DNA from 3 places in the Gordonia sp. p3-SID1431 genome. Region 2 is predicted to be linked to each of the others. Evidence: riboswitches for the same ligand, from Rfam matches in the RefSeq annotation. Region 2 holds a riboswitch; each other region holds the start of a gene.
The links. Region 2 has a riboswitch for thiamine pyrophosphate ahead of thiO (glycine oxidase ThiO). Riboswitches for the same ligand answer to the same signal wherever they lie in the genome.

Region 1 (6,391 bases), on a different contig from region 2:
ATCCGGGTCTCGGAGTTCTGTAGATCCGACCCGCCCTGCTCTTCCGACACCCCGATGCACAGCACGGTCTCGGCGGTCAGGGCGCGCTGGGCCAGGTCTCTGAGGTAGTCGTTGCGGCCGAAGCGGCGGAGGATGGCGATGGCCGAATCGTGCAGGCTCACACCCACTCCGATGGCCGCGGAACCCAGCGCGCCGAGATGTGCGCCGAGGGCGAAATGGTCGTGGAGGTCGGTGACCTTGCGGTCCTCCCACTTGCGGACGAAGACGCCCTCGGCACCGAGGTGTTCGAGCAGGGGCCGCGGGAATCGGTGATCCCGCTCGGCCTGCGCCGTCCAGGCCGTCACCTGCTCGTCGAACGCGGCGTCGAGCAGTTCGGCGTACGTCTGCACTGGGGTCTCCACAGTCATGTCGGGTCCGGGTCCTCTCAGGCCGGGGTGCCGGCCTTCGACCGGATGAGGTCCTCGAGGTCGCCGACGGTCTTGGACTCGAAGAGCTCCCGTTCCGACAGCTTCACGCCGAGACGCTCTTCGATCGCCACCACGCCGATGGCGAACGCCACCGAGTCCAGCCCGAGGTCGTCGATCAGCTTCGAGTCGCGGCTGATGTCGCCGAGCGCGAGGTCGAGGTCCTCTTCGAGGATGCCGCGCAGGGCTTCGGTGATGTGGTCGGACATGTGGTGGCTCCTGGGGTGGTGATGTTTGGTCGAAAGTATCGGTCGGTCAGCGCGGGACCACGTACGGGGCGACGCTGGCCAGCTTCTCGCAGGTCTCGGTGAATTCGCGCTCCGGCGTGGACTGGGCGACGATCCCGGCACCGGCACGCAGCCATGCGCCTTGCCCGGACGAGAAGATGGTGCGCAGGGCAAGGGTCGCCTCGAGCTCGCCCGTCGACGAGGCGGTGAGGATCGCGCCGGAGTACAGGCCGCGGCGTCGGGGCTCGAGACGGTCGATCGCCTCCACGGCCGGGGTCTTGGGGATGCCCGACGCGGTGATCGACGGGAACACCACCTCGAGTGCACGCCACGGCGTTTCGTGATCGGCGAGGGTCCCGCGCACGGTCGAGGCCAGATGCTGGACGCTCCCGCGCTCACGAACCTCCATGAACTCGCTCACGGCCGTGGTGTCCGCAGTGGCGATCGAGGAGATCTCGTCGAAGCACGCACGTACCGACATGGCGTGCTCGGCGATCTCCTTGGCATCCGAGAGCAGGTCGGCGCGGGCCGCCGCGTCCTGCTCTTCCGAGATTCCGAAAGCCCTTGTGCCGGCCAGTGGTTCGGTGACCACGGTCCGGTCGTCGTGCACCGCGACCACGAGTTCGGGACTGAACCCGGCCGCCTGCAGGTCACCGAGCGAGAGCAGGTAGCTCCGGGCGGGGTTGTTGTCGGCGCGGCCGCGGGCGTAGGTGGCGGGGATGTCGACCTCGAACGGGATGTCGACGGCACGCGAGAGGATCACCTTCTGGTACCGGCCGGCTTCGATCTCGGCGACAGCCGTGGCCACACGGCCGCGGTAGTCGTCCGGGTCGGACTGCACATCCACCGGCCGCGACTCGACGGAAACGGTTGCTCGCGAAGCGATCTCGAGGAGACGACCGGCACGCTCGGCGTCGAGCGACGCGGTGTCGACCCCGTCAGCATCGACGGTCGCCTCGAACTCGGGAACGATGAGGTGCGCCAGCACCGTGTCCTCGGGAACGCGCTCGAGGATGCCGTGATAGGGCGCGCAGAAGTCGAAACCGACCCAGCCGTAGACGCGCCAGTCGGGAATCGACAGCGACGCGGTCGCGGCGGCGAGCGCGTCGGCGGGGTCGCCGTGCCAGGGCGTCGTCGTGCGGTCGCCCTGATCGTCGACGATGACCTCGCTGCGTGTGATCACCACGCGGGCGCGGACACCGGCTGCGAAGGTCCAGCGCCGGTCACGCTCGTAGACGACATGGTCGCCGAATTCGCCGGAGCGGGCCCAGGCCGCCGTGATCCGCGCGGCATCGAACTCGCTCAGCGGCGAGGCCGGCGCGAGCAGGTCGACGAACTGCGCGGCGTGCGATTCGGTTGTCAGCGACATGTCCTTCGTTCCTCCGGTCGTGATGCACTCGAGCACCGATGATCATAGGGAATCTTAGGGCAGCCTAATCAAACAATCCCCCGCGGGTCGACAACCGGCCTCCCGCCCTGCATCGACCGGTAAGGTTACCCTATCCTGCCTGTGTTTCAATGAACTCATGCCGACGCATCTCGACGCCGCGACCGATCTGCTCGAAGGTTTCGCTCCCCACACCGACGCACAGGCACAGAAGTACCGCGACGCCGGCGTCTTCCTCGACCGCCCGTTGTTCGCCGGCCTCGATCTGGCCGCCGAGCGAACTCCCGACTCCCCTGCGCTGACCGACGCCTCCACCGACGGGCCGCGCACGCTCACCTATACCGAGTTCCGCGACGCCACCCTCCGTCGTGCCGCCGGTTTCGTCGCGGCCGGACTGCGGCCGACGCAACGGGTCGTGTTGCAGCTGAACAACTCCCTCGACTTCGCGGTCACCCTGTACGGCCTCCTACGCGCGGGTGTCGTTCCGGTGATGACGCTGCCCGCGCACCGGATCACCGAGATCGCCCATCTCGCAGCCGGTGCCGGCGCGGTCGCCTACATCGGTGAGGACGGCCGCCGGGGGTTCGACTACCGCGAGCTCGCGACCGAGCTGCAGTCACGGGTGCCCGACGTCGCGCAGGTCTTCATCTCCGGCGAACCGGGTCGATTCACACCGCTCCCCGACGCCGATCCCGCCTCGGTCGAGCTCCCGGCTGCCCCCGACGCCGGGCTACCCGCCCTGTTCCTCGTGTCGGGGGGCACCACCGGACTGCCGAAACTCATCGCGCGCACGCACGACGACTACGACCTCAACGCCCGGCTGTCCGCGGACGTCGCCGGCCTCACCGCCGACGACACCTACCTCGTCGCCCTGCCGGCCGCGCACAACTTTCCGCTGTGCTGCCCGGGAATACTGGGCGTCTTCGGTGCGGGCGGCCACGTCGTCTTCGCCGACAACCCCAGCCCGGACAACACTTTCGACCTCATCGAGCGGCACCGCGTCACGGTGACCGCGCTCGTCCCCGCGCTCGCGCAACTCTGGTGCGCGGCGACCGAGTGGGAGCCGGCGGACATCAGCTCCCTGCGCCTGCTGCAGGTGGGCGGCGCCAAACTGGCCCAGTCCGACGCCGTCGCCCTCGACGCGGCCCTCGGCCCCGTCGTCCAGCAGGTCTTCGGCATGGCCGAGGGGCTGATCTGCTACACCCGGACCGACGACCCACGCGACCTGGTCCAGCAGGTGCAGGGGGCGCCGATGTCGGAGCTCGACGAGGTGCGGGTGGTCGACGAGGACGGCGCCGACGTCCCCGACGGCACAGAAGGTGAATTGCTGGTACGCGGCCCGTACACGATCCGCGGTTACTACCGCGCCGCTGCCCACAACGAGAAGTCCTTCACACCGGACGGGTTTTACCGGTCCGGGGACAAGGTCACCCGGCTGCCGTCGGGGCACCTGGCCGTGACCGGCCGCATCAAGGACACCATCGTGCGCGCCGGGGAGAACGTCGCCGCCGACGACGTCGAGGAGAACCTCCTCGCCCACGATTCGGTCCGGCAGGTCGCGGTGGTCGGGCTGCCCGACGATGCGCTCGGTGAGAAGATCTGTGCGGCAGTCGTGCTCTCGCACGAACACCCCCCGGCCCGACCGCTCGAGCTGGCGACGATCCGTACGTTCCTCGCCGAACGCGGTCTCGCGTCCTTCAAACTGCCCGACGTGGTCCGCGTCGTGCAGACACTGCCGGTCACCGCAGTAGGCAAGATCGACAAAAAGGTGCTCCGCGAGACATTGCTGTCGGAGCCGTCGGCGGGCTGAGCCGAGTCGGAGCCCGTTCCTCACACCGGCGCGAGCGCGACCACCGCTCCCTCTAATCCGAAAGAAGCGCATAACCCCTGCTCCCTGAGGTGCGAGGAGCGATAGCGACGAGCCTCGAAGGGTCCGGCGAGGAATGTTCTGGAGCCGCCGAGGCTTACCTTCGGATCACACCGGCGCGAGCGGCACGATCCCGGGATGGCTGTCGAGGTAGCGCTTGGTGAACGTGCACACCGGCCGGAGGCGGGCACCCTGTTCGCGGGTGTATTGCACGGCGCTACGGGTGAGTCGCGTGGCGAGTCCGTGTCCGCTGTATTCGTCGTAGAGCACGGTGTGCAGCACGGTGATGGTGGTCTGACCGTCCGCCGACTCGGTCGAATAACCGAGCACGCCGACCAGGTCGCCGGCGACCCAGAGTTCGAATCGGTCGCGGTCGGGATTGTGTACCACCTGCGAGATCTGTTGCAGGATGGACTTTGCCGACTGTGGTGGTCGCTGACGATGCTTGCGTAGCACCCGACCCTCCTCACCTCGTGATCGCGGACATCGGATCACCGGCGCGTACCTGCCACACGCGACAGCGCCACCCCTGTGATCCGGGTCACACGGTACCTTACGGAACCGTAACTGCCGACCCCGATCGTGTGATCGTCGCAAATCGATACGGTCTTCCCCACCCGCACGACCCGACCGGACGATGCGATGTAGGGTGGCGGACGCACGACAACTACACACCGCGGGGGCTCTCACGATGACCGAGGGCTGAGATGGCGACGGGCGGTCGCCGACCGCTCGAACCTGTCCGGGTAATGCCGGCGTAGGGAGACCAGCCATGGGCACACGTGTATCCACCACCCGCAACAGCAGCGCACCCGCCGATTCCGGGTTCCTGACCCTCGGCCCGATCGAGGGCAGCGCCAAGCACTACCTCGCCGTCGACGACCTGCGTGTGCCGCAGCGTCGAATCCAGCTCACCAACGGCGAACACCTCGACGTCTACGACACCTCCGGCCCCTACACCGATACGGCGGCGCACATCGACGTCGAGAAGGGCCTCACCCCCACCCGCGACAGCTGGCATCGGCCCGACCCGATCGACGGCGCGAGCACCCAGCTGGCCTGGGCGCGTGCCGGCATCATCACCGACGAGATGCGGTTCATCGCCGCCCGGGAGGGCGTCGACGCCGAACGGGTCCGGTCGGAGGTCGCCATCGGCCGCGCGGTCATCCCGGCCAACCACCGCCACCCCGAGTCCGAACCGATGATCATAGGCAAGAACTTCGCGGTGAAAGTCAATGCGAACATCGGTAATTCGGCGGTGCGCAGCTCGATCTCCGACGAGGTCGAGAAGATGGTGTGGGCCACCCGCTGGGGCGCCGACACGATCATGGATCTCTCGACCGGCGCCGACATCCACACCACCCGCGAGTGGATCATGCGTAACTCGCCGGTCCCCGTGGGGACGGTTCCGATCTACCAGGCGCTGGAGAAGGTCAACGGCGATCCCGCCTCGCTGACCTGGGAACTGTATCGCGACACAGTCATCGAGCAGGCGGAGCAGGGCGTCGATTATATGACCGTCCATGCCGGTGTCCTGCTGCGCTACGTTCCGCTGACCGCGAAGCGGGTGACGGGCATCGTCTCGCGCGGCGGTTCGATCATGGCGGCCTGGTGTCTCGCGCACCACCGGGAGTCGTTCCTGTACACGCACTTCGACGAGTTGTGCGAGATCTTCCGCCGCTACGACATCACGTTCTCCCTCGGCGACGGCTTGCGCCCCGGATCGATCGCCGACGCGAACGACGAGGCCCAGTTCGCCGAACTCCGCACTCTCGGCGAGCTGACCGCGATCGCCAAATCGCATGGTGTGCAGGTCATGATCGAAGGCCCCGGGCACGTCCCGATGCACAAGATCGCCGAGAACGTGCGCCTGGAGGAGGAGCTGTGCGAGGAGGCCCCCTTCTACACCCTGGGTCCGCTCGCCACCGACATCGCGCCGGCCTACGACCACATCACCTCGGCCATCGGCGCGGCGATGATCGCTCAGGCCGGCACCGCGATGCTGTGCTACGTGACTCCGAAAGAGCATCTAGGACTTCCGGACCGCGACGACGTCAAGGTCGGCGTGATCACGTACAAGATCGCGGCGCACTCGGCCGACCTGGCCAAAGGCCACCCGCGGGCACAGGAACGCGACGACGCACTGAGCAAGGCGCGCTTCGAGTTCCGCTGGACCGACCAGTTCAATCTCGCCCTCGACCCCGACACCGCGCGCGCATACCACGACGAGACGCTACCCGCCGAGCCCGCGAAGACCGCCCACTTCTGCTCGATGTGCGGACCCAAGTTCTGCTCGATGCGGATCTCGGCGGACGTCCGCGCCTACGCCGAGGAGCACGGTCTCGTCACCGCGGACGACATCGACCGGACTATCGCCGAGGGCATGGCCGCGAAGTCGGCCGAGTTCGCCGAGGCCGGTAACCGCGTGTACCTCCCGCTCCAGACG
Region 2 (6,391 bases):
CGAGCAGCGATGCGAGCTCCGAGGTGATGGCGGCGCGTCCGCGTAGCTGCCACACGCCGTTGACCTGCCGCAGCGTGTCGGCCTGCCGCGCACCGTCGACGAGATGCCGTAGGAACAGGGCGTTCCCACCGGAGGCCTCCCACATGAGATCGGCCGAATGCTCCTCGAGCTGCCCGCCGAGCACTGACTCGATGAGGTCGACGCTCTGCTCTTTGGTGAACGGCGACAACGTGATCCGCGTGAGGTGATTGTCCTTCCACAGCGAGGTCACCGCATCCGGGACGGTCTCGCCGCTGCGGACCGTCGCGACGATGTGCACCGCACGGTCGATCGCGAGCTGATGCAGCAGCGTCGCCGACAGTTCGTCGAGCAGGTGGGCGTCGTCGACCCCGATCACGACATCGCCGTCGGCGAGCAGCGATTCACGGGCCGCCGCAAGGTAGGTGACCGGATCGCTCGACGTCGCCGGACCGACGAGATGCGCGAACACACCGAGCGGGATCGAGCGCGCGGACTCGGTGCCCGCCACCCAGCGCACCCCGGTCGGCAACTCGGCGGTGACGTGCCGGGCGAGGGTCGTCTTGCCCACGCCGGAGTCACCGGTCAGGACCACCCCACAGCCGGTCGTCTCACCCCTGAGGGCCGCCTGGATCGTGCGGAACTCCCGATCGCGCTCGACGAGCGGCCAATTCGTGGACATAACCGCGAATTTTAGTCTGCTGGGCCCTACAATGGGCCGCCCGGAAGCACCAATGTGGTCCGACCGGATGGCCCTGTCGACACGCGGCTAATCCCGGATTTGACATCGGCGGAAGAAAATCCGCGAACTACGCATCCCGGGCATTGGTCACGGCCACTGCCGCCGCAAGCAACACGATCGTGAAGCCCGCGAAGTAGGCCAACGAACCGTAGGCGTTCCAGTGGAACGTGTCGCTCCCGCCGGCGAGGAAGTTCCACCCGTTCAGGAACGGCAGGAACGACACGATGTGCTCGCCCACCCGCGGGAGCACCGACACGATCCGCTCGAGGGCCAGCATCCAGACGAGCACGATCGCCACCGCACCGGCCGAATGCCGCACCAACGCACCCACCGCGAGGCCGATCAGCGCGCACAGCATCGCGAAAACCGGCGTCCCCCAGAGATGCCGGACGGTCTCGGGTCCGGTCAGCGAGACTCCGACGCCGGCGAGCACCTGCGCCGCCACGACCGCGACGACGGACACGATGGCCACCACCGCGAACGAGAGTCCGCCGAACACGACCGCTTTCGCGAGGAGGACCTGTGGCCGACGCGGGATCGCCGCGAACGTCGGTCGGATCGTGCCGAAGCGATACTCGGTGGTGACGCCCAGGATCGCCATGATCGCGAGCACCGCGACCCCGAACTGGTTGACGCCGAGCAGGAAGTCGTCGGTCAGGGTGTCGGTCTCACCGGGACTGCCGTTGGAACCGCCGGCGATGGCGCCGAGCAGCACCGCGAAGCCCAGGCCCAGCACCACGACGACGCCGAGGCACCAATACGGCGACCGGGTGCTGGCGAGTTTGATCCGTTCGGCGTTGATCGCGGCGATCACCGGTTCACTCCCCCGTGGTTCCCGACGGCCCGGTTGTGGGCGTCGGGGTCGTGGACGGCGCGGTTGTCGACGGCGGTGTAGTCGACGGCGTGCGCCGTCATCGACATGAAGACCTCTTCCAGTGACGCCGACTCGGCGGCGAGTTCGTGCAGGGTGATGCCCGCGGCGGCGGCGAGGTCGCCGACCCGATCGGTCGTGGTGTCCGGCACGCGCATCACCGGGCGCCCGTGGGCATCCGGGTCGCCCGGCGCGGGATTCAGCCCCGCCGCCGCGAGCGCGGCGTGCAACTGTTCGAGCTGCGGGCCGCGCACCCGCACCGACTGCCGGGCCCGCCCGGTGAACTCCGCCACCGAACAGTCGGCGATCAGCCGGCCGCGCCCGATGACGACGAGATGGTCTGCGGTGAGCGACATCTCGGTGAGCAGATGGCTCGACACCAACACCGTCCGCCCCTCCGCGGCGAGCTTGCGCATGAACCCGCGGATCCACACGATGCCCTCCGGGTCGAGGCCGTTGACCGGCTCGTCGAACAGCAGTGTGTGCGGGTCGCCGATCAGGGCACCCGCCAGCCCGAGCCGCTGCGACATACCGAGCGAGAAGCCGCCGGCGCGCTTCTTGGCCACCGAGGTGAGCCCGACCGTCTCGAGCACCTCGTCGACGCGGGCGGCCGGGATCCGGTTGCTCGCCGCGAGCCACCGCAGGTGGGACCGCGCACTGCGATTGGGATGCACCCACCGGGCGTCGAGCAGCGCACCGACCTGCCGCAGCGGATGCTCGAGGTCCCGGTAGCGCTGCCCGTTGATCGTCGCCGTGCCCGATGTCGGGCGGTCGAGTCCGAGCATCATCCGCATGGTCGTCGACTTGCCCGCACCGTTGGGCCCCAGGAAACCGGTGACCCGTCCCGGCCCCACCTCGAAGGTGAGGTCGTCGACCGCGCGTTGACCGCCGAAGTCCTTCGTCAGATTCGCTACCTGCAACACGCCTCGACCATAGCCGCCGAATCCGGAGCGGCCCGGTCTGTCGTTCGGATGGCCGGTCGCGGGATCGCGCGTCAGTCCCGGTCGCGCCCGGGCGAGGACGCGTGCGCCCAGAAGCGCTTGGGGATCCGGCCCGCTCGCGCGGCCAGTCGGCCCCCGGCCACCGCGTGCCGCATCGCCGTCGCCATCAGTTCGGGATTCTCCGCCCGGGTCACCGCCGTGGCCAGCAGCACGCCGTCGCAACCGAGTTCCATCGCCAGGGCCGCGTCGCTCGCCGTCCCGATGCCCGCGTCGAGAATGACCGGCAGCGGGTCGTCGAAGCGGGTGTGGCAGTCGTCGACGATCATCTCGATGTTGTGCGGGTTGAGGATTCCGAGTCCGGTCCCGATGGGCGACCCGAGGGGCATCACCGCCGCCACCCCGAGATCGGCGAGTCGCGCGGCCAGGACCGGATCGTCGTTCGTGTAGGCCAGCACGACGAAACCGTCGGCCACCAGCGCGGCCGCGGCGTCGACGAGCTCGATGGCGTCGGGCATCAGGGTGCGTTCGTCGGCGACCACCTCGAGCTTCACCCAGTCGGTCTCGAACGCCTCGCGCGCCAGCTGGGCGGTCAGGACCGCCTCGGCGGTGGTGTGACAGCCCGCGGTGTTGGGCAGAACGGCGATGTCGAGCCGGCGCAGCAGATCGAAGACCCCGGTGCCCGAGGCCGCGTCGACGCGCCGAACCGCGACGGTGGTCAACTCGGTCCGCGACGCGACCAGCGCCCGTTCCAGGGTCGCGAGATTCGACGCGCCGCCGGTACCGGTGATGAGTCGCGACGAGAAGTCGCGACCGGCGATGCGCAGATGGTCCGCATCCGGGATCGTCTCGTCGCCGGACTTCTGCTCGGCCCGCGAGGCGTCGGGCTTCAGATCGGCGAGCTCAGCCACCCTGCACCGCCGTGACGATCTCGACGACGGCACCGTCGGTCATCGTGTGCCGGTCCCAGCGGCCGCGCGGGACGACCGCGCCGTCCACCGCGACCGCTATCCCCCGGTCCGGCAACCCCAGCCCCATGACGACGTCGCGCACCGACGTGTCGGCGCCGACGTCGACGCTCTTGCCGTTGACGGTGATGTTCGCGCTGATGCTCATTCCTCTGCTCCTTCCAGAATCGACAGCACGCGGGCGGCGGTGCCCGGGGCGAGGACGATCCCGTTGCGCCCGTGCCCGGTCGCCACGACCGTTCGTGTGTCCACACGGGTGACGATCGGCAATCCGTCCGCGGTGCACGGCCGCAGACCGGCCCCCGCTTCGGTCAGTTCGTAGGTCCGCAGCCCGGGGAAGACCTCGATCGCGTCGGCGAGCAGATCCGCGACCCCACCGGCTTGCGGCGCGCGGTCGGCCGTCCCCTCGGCCTCGTACTGGGTGGCGCCGACGACGACTCCGTCCTCGCGCGGCACCAGGTACACGGCCCGCCCGTGGAGGCGTGCCCGGACGACGTGGCCGGGCGGCGGCACCGACCAGCGCGTGCGGCGCAGGCGGAGGATCTCCCCCTTCGCCGCATGCAGGTCCACGTCCGGCCAGAGGGCCGCGGTGCCGAGTCCGGCGGCGAGCAGGATCTGGGTGTCGGAACCGAGGTCGTCGAGATCGGCCAGGGATTCGACGCGCGCGGAGACCAACTCGGCACCCGCCGACGTCGCGGCGGCGCGCAACGCCTCGAGCAGCCGCCGGTTGTCGACGGACCACTCGCCGACCGCGCGGTAGCCACCGACCAGTCGAGAGCTCAGCGACGGTTCCAGGGTCCGGATGTCGCGGCCGGTCACCGACTGCAGCGCGGCATCGGTGGCGGGCTGCCCGGCCCAGACGAAATCGGCGAGATGCCGCAGGTACTCGATGTCGGTGGCCGAGGCCGCGACGAACAGCGAGTCGGTGGCGGTGACGACACCCGGGTCGTCGAGCCGCTTCACGAGCGCCGGCCACAGCCGGACCGATTCGACCGAGAGGGCCAGGGACGCGTCCTCGCCGGGATGACCCTCGCCGAGTGAACCGAGCATGCCGCCGGCGACCCAGGACGCGCGCTCGTCGGTGCCGGCGTCGAGGACGCGAACCCGCCATCCGGCGTCGGCCGCGGTGAGCGCACAGGTCAGCCCGATGACACCGCCCCCGACGACCGTCAGGGCGCGGTGGGCAGGGCGCTGCGGTGGGGAGTCCACGCTGGGAATCACCTCCCTTCGCCGGAATGACCCGGATCAGGTTCGACGGTCAGCGGAATCTGTCCGCACTCTCAGCCCGGCCGATCCGGACTCCCGTGTGTTCGTGCGATCCACCCTACGCCGGGGCGTCGGGGGTCCGGTTAGCCTGGTCGGCGTGACGACCCCGAACCGCACCAGCTCCGCGTCGACGGACCCCGGCTCCGCGACGGACCGTCGCCGGCGGCTCTCCACGGCCCGCCTGTACCTGTGCACCGACGCCCGGCGCGAACGCGGTGATCTGCTCGACTTCGTCGACGCGGCGCTCGCGGGCGGCGTCGACATCGTGCAGCTGCGCGACAAGAACTCGCCGGGTGAGCGCGAGTTCGGGACCCTGGAGGCGGGCGAGGAACTCGAGATCCTCGCGGGCATGCGGACGGTCGCCGACGCGCACGGTGCCCTGCTGGCGGTCAACGACCGCGCCGACGTCGCGGCGCTTTCCGGGGCCGATGTCCTGCACGTCGGACAGGGCGACCTGTCGCCGTCGGCGGCCCGCCGGATCGTCGGACCGGACGTCGTCATCGGCGCCTCGACCCACGACCCCGAGCAGGCTGCCGCCGCGATCGCCGACGACGACGTCGACTACTTCTGCGTCGGTCCGTGCTGGACCACCCCCACCAAACCGGGCCGCGCCGCAGCCGGCCTCGACCTCGTGTCCTCAACGGCCGCAACACAATCAGCCAAGCCGTGGTTCGCCATCGGCGGTATCGACGCCGGCCGCGTCGGGGAGGTCACCGCGCTCGGGGCGCGGCGCATCGTCGTCGTGCGGGCCATCACCGCGGCCGCCGACCCGACCGCCGCAGCCACCGAGCTCGCCGGGATGCTCTAGCGGTTCGCCTCGCGGAAACACGTTTGCCCGGTCGGTGTCGCGGGTCTATGGTGGACCGATCATGTTGTGCATCACGAGCGTTCTCGTAACCCGCCGCAGCGGGGTCTGAATCTGACCGACCCCCCGCTGCGGGTCGGTTGCGCTCTCCAGTCGGTCATCCGTTCTTCGACCGAAATCGGTTTTCGAGATGCACCCTCTTCATCTACCTCGTCGATCCTGTTCGTGGACCGAGCGCGACGACCGGCACGGCGGCGACCACGTCGCCGCACGTTTCGGCCGCCCGCTTCCCCCCGGGATGCACGAGGAGGCCGCCGGGATGACCTGGCAGCAATTCACTGACGAGTACTCCCGTGGCGGCACGATCCGGCTGGGCTCCTTCTCTGCCGTCCCGTGCTCGGGCGACCTGGTCGAGTGCCGCGCGACGCTCGCGATCGCCGACCGCATCATGTCCCGCAGCGCCGTCGCCGCCGGCCCCGTCGGTGCGATGACCTCGATCCTCTACGACGTCGGCGCCCCGGTTCAGATCGTCCGATTGCACCAGCGGGTCGTCGACGGCCTGGTCACGACGTTCCTGCTGTGCGAGCACGACGGCCGGCAGGCCTGGGCCGTCGGTGAGGGCGCGAGCAGCGACGAGGCGAACGTCCACGCGCTGGTCGCCGGCGCGAACCGACTGCTCGAGTCCGACCGCGCCGGGGTGTGAGGGCTCAGCTCTGGGGATCCAACATCGCGATCCGGTCGCGGAGGACGGGCCACGCGAGTCCGAACGCGGGGTGCAGCGGT
Region 3 (6,391 bases), on a different contig from region 2:
TCAGGCCGATCGCCACCGGAAAGAACGTGACCAGGGCGATGACCAGCACCTTCGGGAGTAGGCCGAAGCCGAACCAGATGATCATCAGCGGTGCGATCGCGATGATCGGCAGGGTCTGGGAGGCGACGAACAACGGCACGAACGCCCGTCGCAGCGCCGGCGAGAAGTCGACGACGATGGCCAGCAGCCAGGCCAGGACCATTGAGACCGTGAACCCGATCAGGGTCACCTGCAGCGTCGCCGCGGCGTGCACCCCGATCTCCGCGCGGTGCGACCAACCCTGCGCGACGACGCGCGACGGCGACGGCAGCACCTGCGGCCGGATCCCGCTGACGTCGACGTAGACCTGCCAGACCGCCACCAGGACGACCACCGCGACGAGCGCGGGCGCGATGCGACGCAGGCCGGTGCTACCGAGGGGTGTCGAGGTAGTCATTGGTGAAGTACGTCGACCAGTCCGGCTCGGTCGTGAGCGGCGCCCCGTCCGGGCCGGTCAGCAGACCACTGCGGTACAGGAACCCGGAGTTCCCGGCCCACTGTTCGAGCGTCTGTCGCCCGACCCGGCCGTCGGCGTCCTTCATGTACTGACCGGCGAGCATGCGCTGGCTCTCGAACACCAACTGCTCGTCGTTGAACGCACCGGGGTTGGCGGCGAGGAGGTCGCGGGCCGCCGCGTCCGGGTCGTCGGCCGCCGCCTGGTAACCGCGCTGCAGCGCCGTCACGAAGGCCGCCGCGCGGTCCGGGTTGTCCGCCAGCCAGTCCTCGTTGGCGTCGACGACGATCGCGTATGCCTCCGGGAATCCGAAGTCGGTGTAGTGGAAGTACCTCATCGGGGTTCCGCGATGCTCGGCCTCGATGCCCTCCCACGCGAGATAGGAGACGGTGAAGTCGGCCTGACCGGAGTAGACCGCCTCGTATGCCGAGGTTCCGAGGGTCACCGAGGTGAACTCGCCGGTGCCGCCGTCGTTTCGGATCACCTGCTCGAGGGTCTTCTCCTCGCCCGGGTCGCCGAAACCGGCGTATGTCTTCCCGTCGAGGTCCTTCGGGCTCGTGATGTCGCGGCGATCGGCGCGGACACCGATGCCGGTGGCCCACTTCTGCAGCGGCGCGAACACGGAGATGGTCTGCGCGCCCGATGCCCGCGAGAAGGTCGACGAGTTGTGGGTGCTGATCCCGAACTCGGCGTTGCCCGCGTCCACGATGGTGTCCACGGCGGTGTTGTTGTACGGCAGGATCTCGACGTCGAGTCCGGCCTCCTCGAACCAGCCGCGCTGCTGCGCCACGAACAAGCCCGTGTGGTTGGTGTTCGGGGACCAGTCGAGCGCGAATCGGATGCTGCCGTCCGAACCGGCGCCCGAACCGCACGCGGTGATCGCCGACGACGCGACGACCGCGGCGGCGAGCACGGTGAGGAGGCGGCGCGCGCGGGCGCTCATGCGGCGGGCCACGGTTGCGGGTTCAGCGCGGTGTCCCAGAACAGAAGCTCGAACCGGGTGGCGACGGTGAACGCCGTGGCCATCGCGGCCCGCTCCCGCTCGCCGGCGTGCGCCGCGGCCTCGTCCACGAGTTCCCTTGCCCGCGAGGCGGATTCCTGGAATTCCGGGGCGTCGTAGGTGGTCACCCACTGCGCGTAGGGGTGGTTCGGGTCGGCGGCGAGCACCTGGGCGGCACTCGCGGCCAGGGCCCGGCCGACTTCCGCGTAGATCCAGAAGCAGGGCAGGGCCGCGGCCGCGCCGACCGCATACGACTCGGTCGCGGCGACGGCCGTCAGGTAGGACACGTACCCCAGGCACGCCGGCGACGGCTCGGGTTCGCCCTCACGCGGCGGCAGTTGGCCGCCGTTGAGCAGGTCGCCGTGGAGCGCCGACTCGACGGTGGCCGCGGTGGCCGACGAGTTCGCCCAGAACCCCGCGGTCTGCGGGTCGGGGGACTTCGACGCCAGGATGGCGAGGGCCTTCGCGTACCCGGCGAGGTACAGCGAGTCCTGCTCCATGTAGGTGCGGAACACCTCGAGTGGCAGCGTCCCGTCGCCGAGCCGCCGCAGGAACTCGAGGTCGTCGATCGCCGTCCGCAACCCCTTCGTCTCCTCCCAGAGGTGGTCGGAGAATCGGCCGGAGACCGGCACGTGCGCATGCACAGACATGACATCCCTTCGTCAGCATTACCTGGACAGGTTCTCGGGTCTCATCTCAGCCCCCGCGTCGCGGAGCACCCCGTGTCAGAACGCAGCCACAGTAGCAGGAGTGGGGGTCGCGGTGGGACGCCTGTGCCACGACCATGTCCCGGCCTGTTGACCAGCCGGTTTGCGCGTTGATGCGGTGTTCGTTGTATTCTTCACGGCGTTGTTCGTACGGCCGTCACGGTGGCCGGAAGAGCGGCACGGCAGGTTGCCCGAGCGGCCAAAGGGAGCGGATTGTAAATCCGTCGCGCAAGCTACATAGGTTCGAATCCTATACCTGCCACGGCGTGGTCCAATCTCGCGAAACTGCTCTACAGACGGTCTCCGACCAGCGATTTGTCTAGCGCAGACGCGAGTGTGTAACCTCGTTAAGGCTCTCGGGCGCAACCGCCCGGGGCACGCCCCCTTAGCTCAGTCGGCAGAGCGTTTCCATGGTAAGGAAAAGGTCGACGGTTCGATTCCGTCAGGGGGCTCGCTGGACGAGAAGTCCGCGGGGCGGTGTAGCTCAGCTGGTTAGAGCGCACGACTCATAATCGTGAGGTCGAGGGATCGAGTCCCTCCACCGCTACACATCGGGTCCGACCGGAACCGAGCGCAAGGGTCGCAAGCCCTGAGGGAACTTCCGAACCCGACCACGTACCACCCGAAAGAAGGCAATCAAGTGGCCTCCTCAACAGATGTTCGCCCCAAGATCACCTTGGCCTGCGAGGTGTGCAAGCACCGTAACTACATCACGAAGAAGAACCGCCGCAACGATCCCGATCGCCTCGAGATCAAGAAGTTCTGCCCGAACTGCGGCAAGCATCAGGGGCACAAGGAATCGCGCTGACGCCGTCGTCGGCCGTTTCGAAGTACCACCAGCAACGGGCTGCCTCTCGATGAGGCAGCCCGTCTTGCTGTGTCGGCCGAAGGAGTAGAGCTCAATGTCACAGGTAAGCGGAGCCGAGATCCAGGATCGTCCGGACGAGGCGTCGAGCGGTGGTGCGAAGCCGACCCCCGACGAGATCGCCGCCCACACGCAGAGCCTCGTCGGCTTCCACTACACGGTCGACGACTATTACGAGATCGGCCGCGAGGAGATCCGTAAGCACGCGATGGCGGTGCAGGATGCGCACCCGACCCACTGGAGCGAGGAGGGCGCCCGGGCCTTCGGCCACGACCGCCTGATCGCCGCGCCCACCTACGTGTCGGTGCTCGGGATCATCGCCCAGCGCAAGCTCTTCGAAGACGTCGTCACCGGCTACGACATGTGGCAGATCATGCAGACCGACCAGCGGCTGGTCTACCACCAGCCGATGAAGGTCGGGGACCGCCTGATCTGCGACGTCTCGCTCGAGTCGTTCCGGCATGTGAGCAGTCCCGAGATGATCGACCTGATGGTCACCAAGAACGTCATCTGGAACCAGCACGACGAGCCGGTCATGACCACGTGGACCTCCCTGGCGGCGCGTCCCGGTATGGACGTCGACCCCGAACTCGAGGCGTCCCTCGACCACGTGATGATCAAGGTCGACGCCATCGGCGAATCCGGGCACACCGTCGAGCCGAAGGCGGGTCGCTACGACCTCCCCGACCCGACGCAGTCGCCGGGCGCCTTCGGTGCCGTCGACTTCGACACGCTCACGGTGGGTCAGGAACTCACGCCCAAGCGCTACCTGTTGACGCGCGGCAATCTCGCGAACTATGCGGGCGTGGCCGGCGACCCCAACCCGATCCACTTCTCCGACCACGTCGTGAACGCGGCCGGCATGGACGACGTCGTCGCGCACGGCATGCAGACGATGGGGCTCGGCGCGAGCTTCGTCTCCGAGTTCATCGGTGACCCGGCGGCTTTCTGCGAGTACAACGTGCGCTTCACCAGCCCGGTGTACGTCCCGGCCGACGACAGCGCGGCCGTCGACTTCACCGGCAAGGTGAAGTCGCTCGATCCCGCGACCCGCCGCGGGACCATCGCCATCACCGCCAAGCAGGGCGATCGCCGCATCTTCGGACGCGCGCAGGCCGTCATCCAGTTCAACTGATCGACCGGTCGCGAGCCGTTCGGGCGGCTCACGGACGGGTGGCGTGTACGGTCGTCGGGGGAGCGGAGGCGAGCCCGTTTTGGGTCCACCGCCCCGGTGATCTACACTGAAGTGTCTGATTGATTCAGACTTGCGCGCTACCCATAGGGTGGCGCGTTGGTTTTGTCGGCGACGAAACGTCGACGGGCCGCGAGGCCGGATCGAGAAGGACGGCAACGCCGACCACTCCGGTGGCGGGCGTCGCAAAGGGGCGTAGCTCAATTGGCAGAGCAGCGGTCTCCAAAACCGCAGGTTGCAGGTTCAAGTCCTGTCGCCCCTGCCCTGGTGAAGGGCACACGCTGACGAGAGGACCGCGAAGTTGAGCAAGCGAGACCGGGCCGCCCGCGCCAAAGACGCCGCAGAGGGTTCTGCGGCCGATTCGGCTGCGGCTGAGCTCGACGGTCGCGACGAGGCCACCGACGCGGGTACGGACGACGGCACGTCGACCGAAGCCGCGAAGGAGCTGCGTCCGTCCGGTAAGCGCTCGGCTCGCGGACGTCGCTCGGCGGCGGGTGCAACCGACGGTGACGCCGACTCCGACACGGGGTCGGTCGCCGTCAAGGAACGCAAGACCAAGAAGAAGGCGTCTGCCGAGGAGAGCCGGAATCCGTTCGTACGGATCTGGGTCTTTCTGACGCAGGTCGTCGCCGAGCTGAAGAAGGTCATCTGGCCTACGCGGCGCGAGATGATCACCTACACGATCGTCGTGCTCGTGTTCGTCATCGTGATGACCGCGTTCATTGCCGGCCTCGACCTCGCCTTCGCCAAGGGCGTGCTCTGGTTGTTCGGCTGACCCACGCGGTGGGCTCGGCCGGCGACGAGGAACACGACCGCCAGATGAACCATAAGGAGCGTGGGCTGCAGTGAGCACCCCGGAGAACGAACTCGCCTCGACCGATTCCGTCGACGTGGCTGCTGCCGACGTCGACGCTGTCGACGCGGCCGTGACCGACGCGGTGGACACCGAGGGTGACGCGGTCGCCGACGACGCGGTCGTCGAGGGTGACGAGGACACCGTCTCCGAGAATGCCGACGAGGTCCCGGTTGACGAGGCCGCCGCTGGCGAGGCCCCTGTCGAAGAGGCCCTGGTTGAAGAGGCGGAGGTCGATCCGGTCGAGGAACTGCGCAAGCAGCTCCGGCGCGCGCCCGGCGACTGGTACGTGATCCACAGCTACGCCGGTTACGAGAACAAGGTCAAGGCCAACCTCGAGACCCGCGTGCAGAACCTCGACGTCGGCGACTACATCTTCCAGGTCGAGGTGCCGACCGAAGAGGTCACCGAGATCAAGAACGGCCAGCCCAAGAAGGTCAACCGCAAGGTGCTGCCGGGTTACATCCTCGTCCGCATGGAGCTCAACGACGAGTCGTGGGGCGCCGTGCGCAACACGCCGGGCGTCACCGGCTTCGTCGGGATGACCAGCAAGCCGTCGCCGCTCTCGCTCAACGAGGTGCTGCAGTTCCTGATGCCGCGGACCGAGGCCAAGAAGCCCGCCGCGTCGCGCGGTGCCGCTGCCGAGGGCGTGGAGGCCGCAGCTGCCGCCGCGTCGAACGTCATCGAGGTCGACTTCGAGGTCGGCGAGTCGGTCACCGTCATGGACGGCCCGTTCGCCACGCTGCCCGCGTCGATCAGCGAGGTCAACGCCGAGCAGCGCAAGGTCAAGGTCCTCGTGTCGATCTTCGGTCGCGAGACACCGGTCGAGCTCGGGTTCAACCAGGTCGAGAAGATCTAGGGCCGGACCACCAACCCAGAACTTTCACGTCTCCAGCGGGCGTGAATTCGCAAGGAAACAAGCAAGGAACAGAAGATGCCTCCCAAGAAGAAGAAGCTCGCCGGGATCATCAAGCTCCAGATCTCGGCAGGCCAGGCCAACCCGGCCCCGCCCGTGGGTCCGGCGCTTGGTCAGCACGGCGTGAACATCATGGAGTTCTGCAAGGCGTACAACGCGGCGACCGAGTCGCAGCGCGGCAACGTCATCCCGGTCGAGATCTTCGTGTACGAAGATCGCTCCTTCGACTTCAAGTTGAAGACACCGCCGGCCGCGAAGCTCCTGCTGAAGGCCGCCGGCCTGCAGAAGGGCTCCGGCGAGCCCCACACCAACAAGGTCGGCAAGGTGAGCATGGACCAGGTCCGTGAGATTGCCAAGACCAAGGC

Region 1: linked by a shared signal. The riboswitch ahead of thiC (phosphomethylpyrimidine synthase ThiC) and the one ahead of thiO (glycine oxidase ThiO) in region 2 are both predicted to bind thiamine pyrophosphate.
Region 3: linked by a shared signal. The riboswitch ahead of M4D77_RS18690 (TenA family protein) and the one ahead of thiO (glycine oxidase ThiO) in region 2 are both predicted to bind thiamine pyrophosphate.

The regions. Positions count from the first base shown of each region.
Region 1 is NZ_JAMBDT010000001.1:160,789-167,179, reverse strand. Features, by position in the region: gene M4D77_RS00875 (acyl-CoA dehydrogenase family protein) at 1-407, opposite strand, end outside; gene M4D77_RS00870 (acyl carrier protein) at 425-673, opposite strand; gene M4D77_RS00865 (salicylate synthase) at 720-2,060, opposite strand; gene M4D77_RS00860 ((2,3-dihydroxybenzoyl)adenylate synthase) at 2,218-3,888, shown strand; gene M4D77_RS00855 (GNAT family N-acetyltransferase) at 4,054-4,401, opposite strand; TPP riboswitch at 4,621-4,710, shown strand; gene thiC (phosphomethylpyrimidine synthase ThiC) at 4,718-6,391, shown strand, end outside.
Region 2 is NZ_JAMBDT010000036.1:17,339-23,729, forward strand. Features, by position in the region: gene M4D77_RS11300 (LuxR C-terminal-related transcriptional regulator) at 1-700, opposite strand, end outside; gene M4D77_RS11305 (ABC transporter permease) at 828-1,574, opposite strand; gene M4D77_RS11310 (ABC transporter ATP-binding protein) at 1,571-2,554, opposite strand; gene M4D77_RS11315 (thiazole synthase) at 2,626-3,414, opposite strand; gene thiS (sulfur carrier protein ThiS) at 3,473-3,685, opposite strand; gene thiO (glycine oxidase ThiO) at 3,682-4,746, opposite strand; TPP riboswitch at 4,743-4,852, opposite strand; gene thiE (thiamine phosphate synthase) at 4,901-5,611, shown strand; gene M4D77_RS11335 (hypothetical protein) at 5,928-6,311, shown strand; gene M4D77_RS11340 (NUDIX hydrolase) at 6,316-6,391, opposite strand, start outside.
Region 3 is NZ_JAMBDT010000088.1:8,695-15,085, reverse strand. Features, by position in the region: gene M4D77_RS18700 (ABC transporter permease) at 1-436, opposite strand, end outside; gene M4D77_RS18695 (ABC transporter substrate-binding protein) at 411-1,436, opposite strand; gene M4D77_RS18690 (TenA family protein) at 1,433-2,143, opposite strand; TPP riboswitch at 2,131-2,226, opposite strand; tRNA gene M4D77_RS18685 (tRNA-Tyr) at 2,382-2,462, shown strand; tRNA gene M4D77_RS18680 (tRNA-Thr) at 2,580-2,652, shown strand; tRNA gene M4D77_RS18675 (tRNA-Met) at 2,674-2,747, shown strand; gene rpmG (50S ribosomal protein L33) at 2,841-3,008, shown strand; gene M4D77_RS18665 (fused (3R)-hydroxyacyl-ACP dehydratase subunits HadA/HadB) at 3,103-4,200, shown strand; tRNA gene M4D77_RS18660 (tRNA-Trp) at 4,447-4,519, shown strand; gene secE (preprotein translocase subunit SecE) at 4,559-5,032, shown strand; gene nusG (transcription termination/antitermination protein NusG) at 5,103-5,969, shown strand; gene rplK (50S ribosomal protein L11) at 6,045-6,391, shown strand, end outside.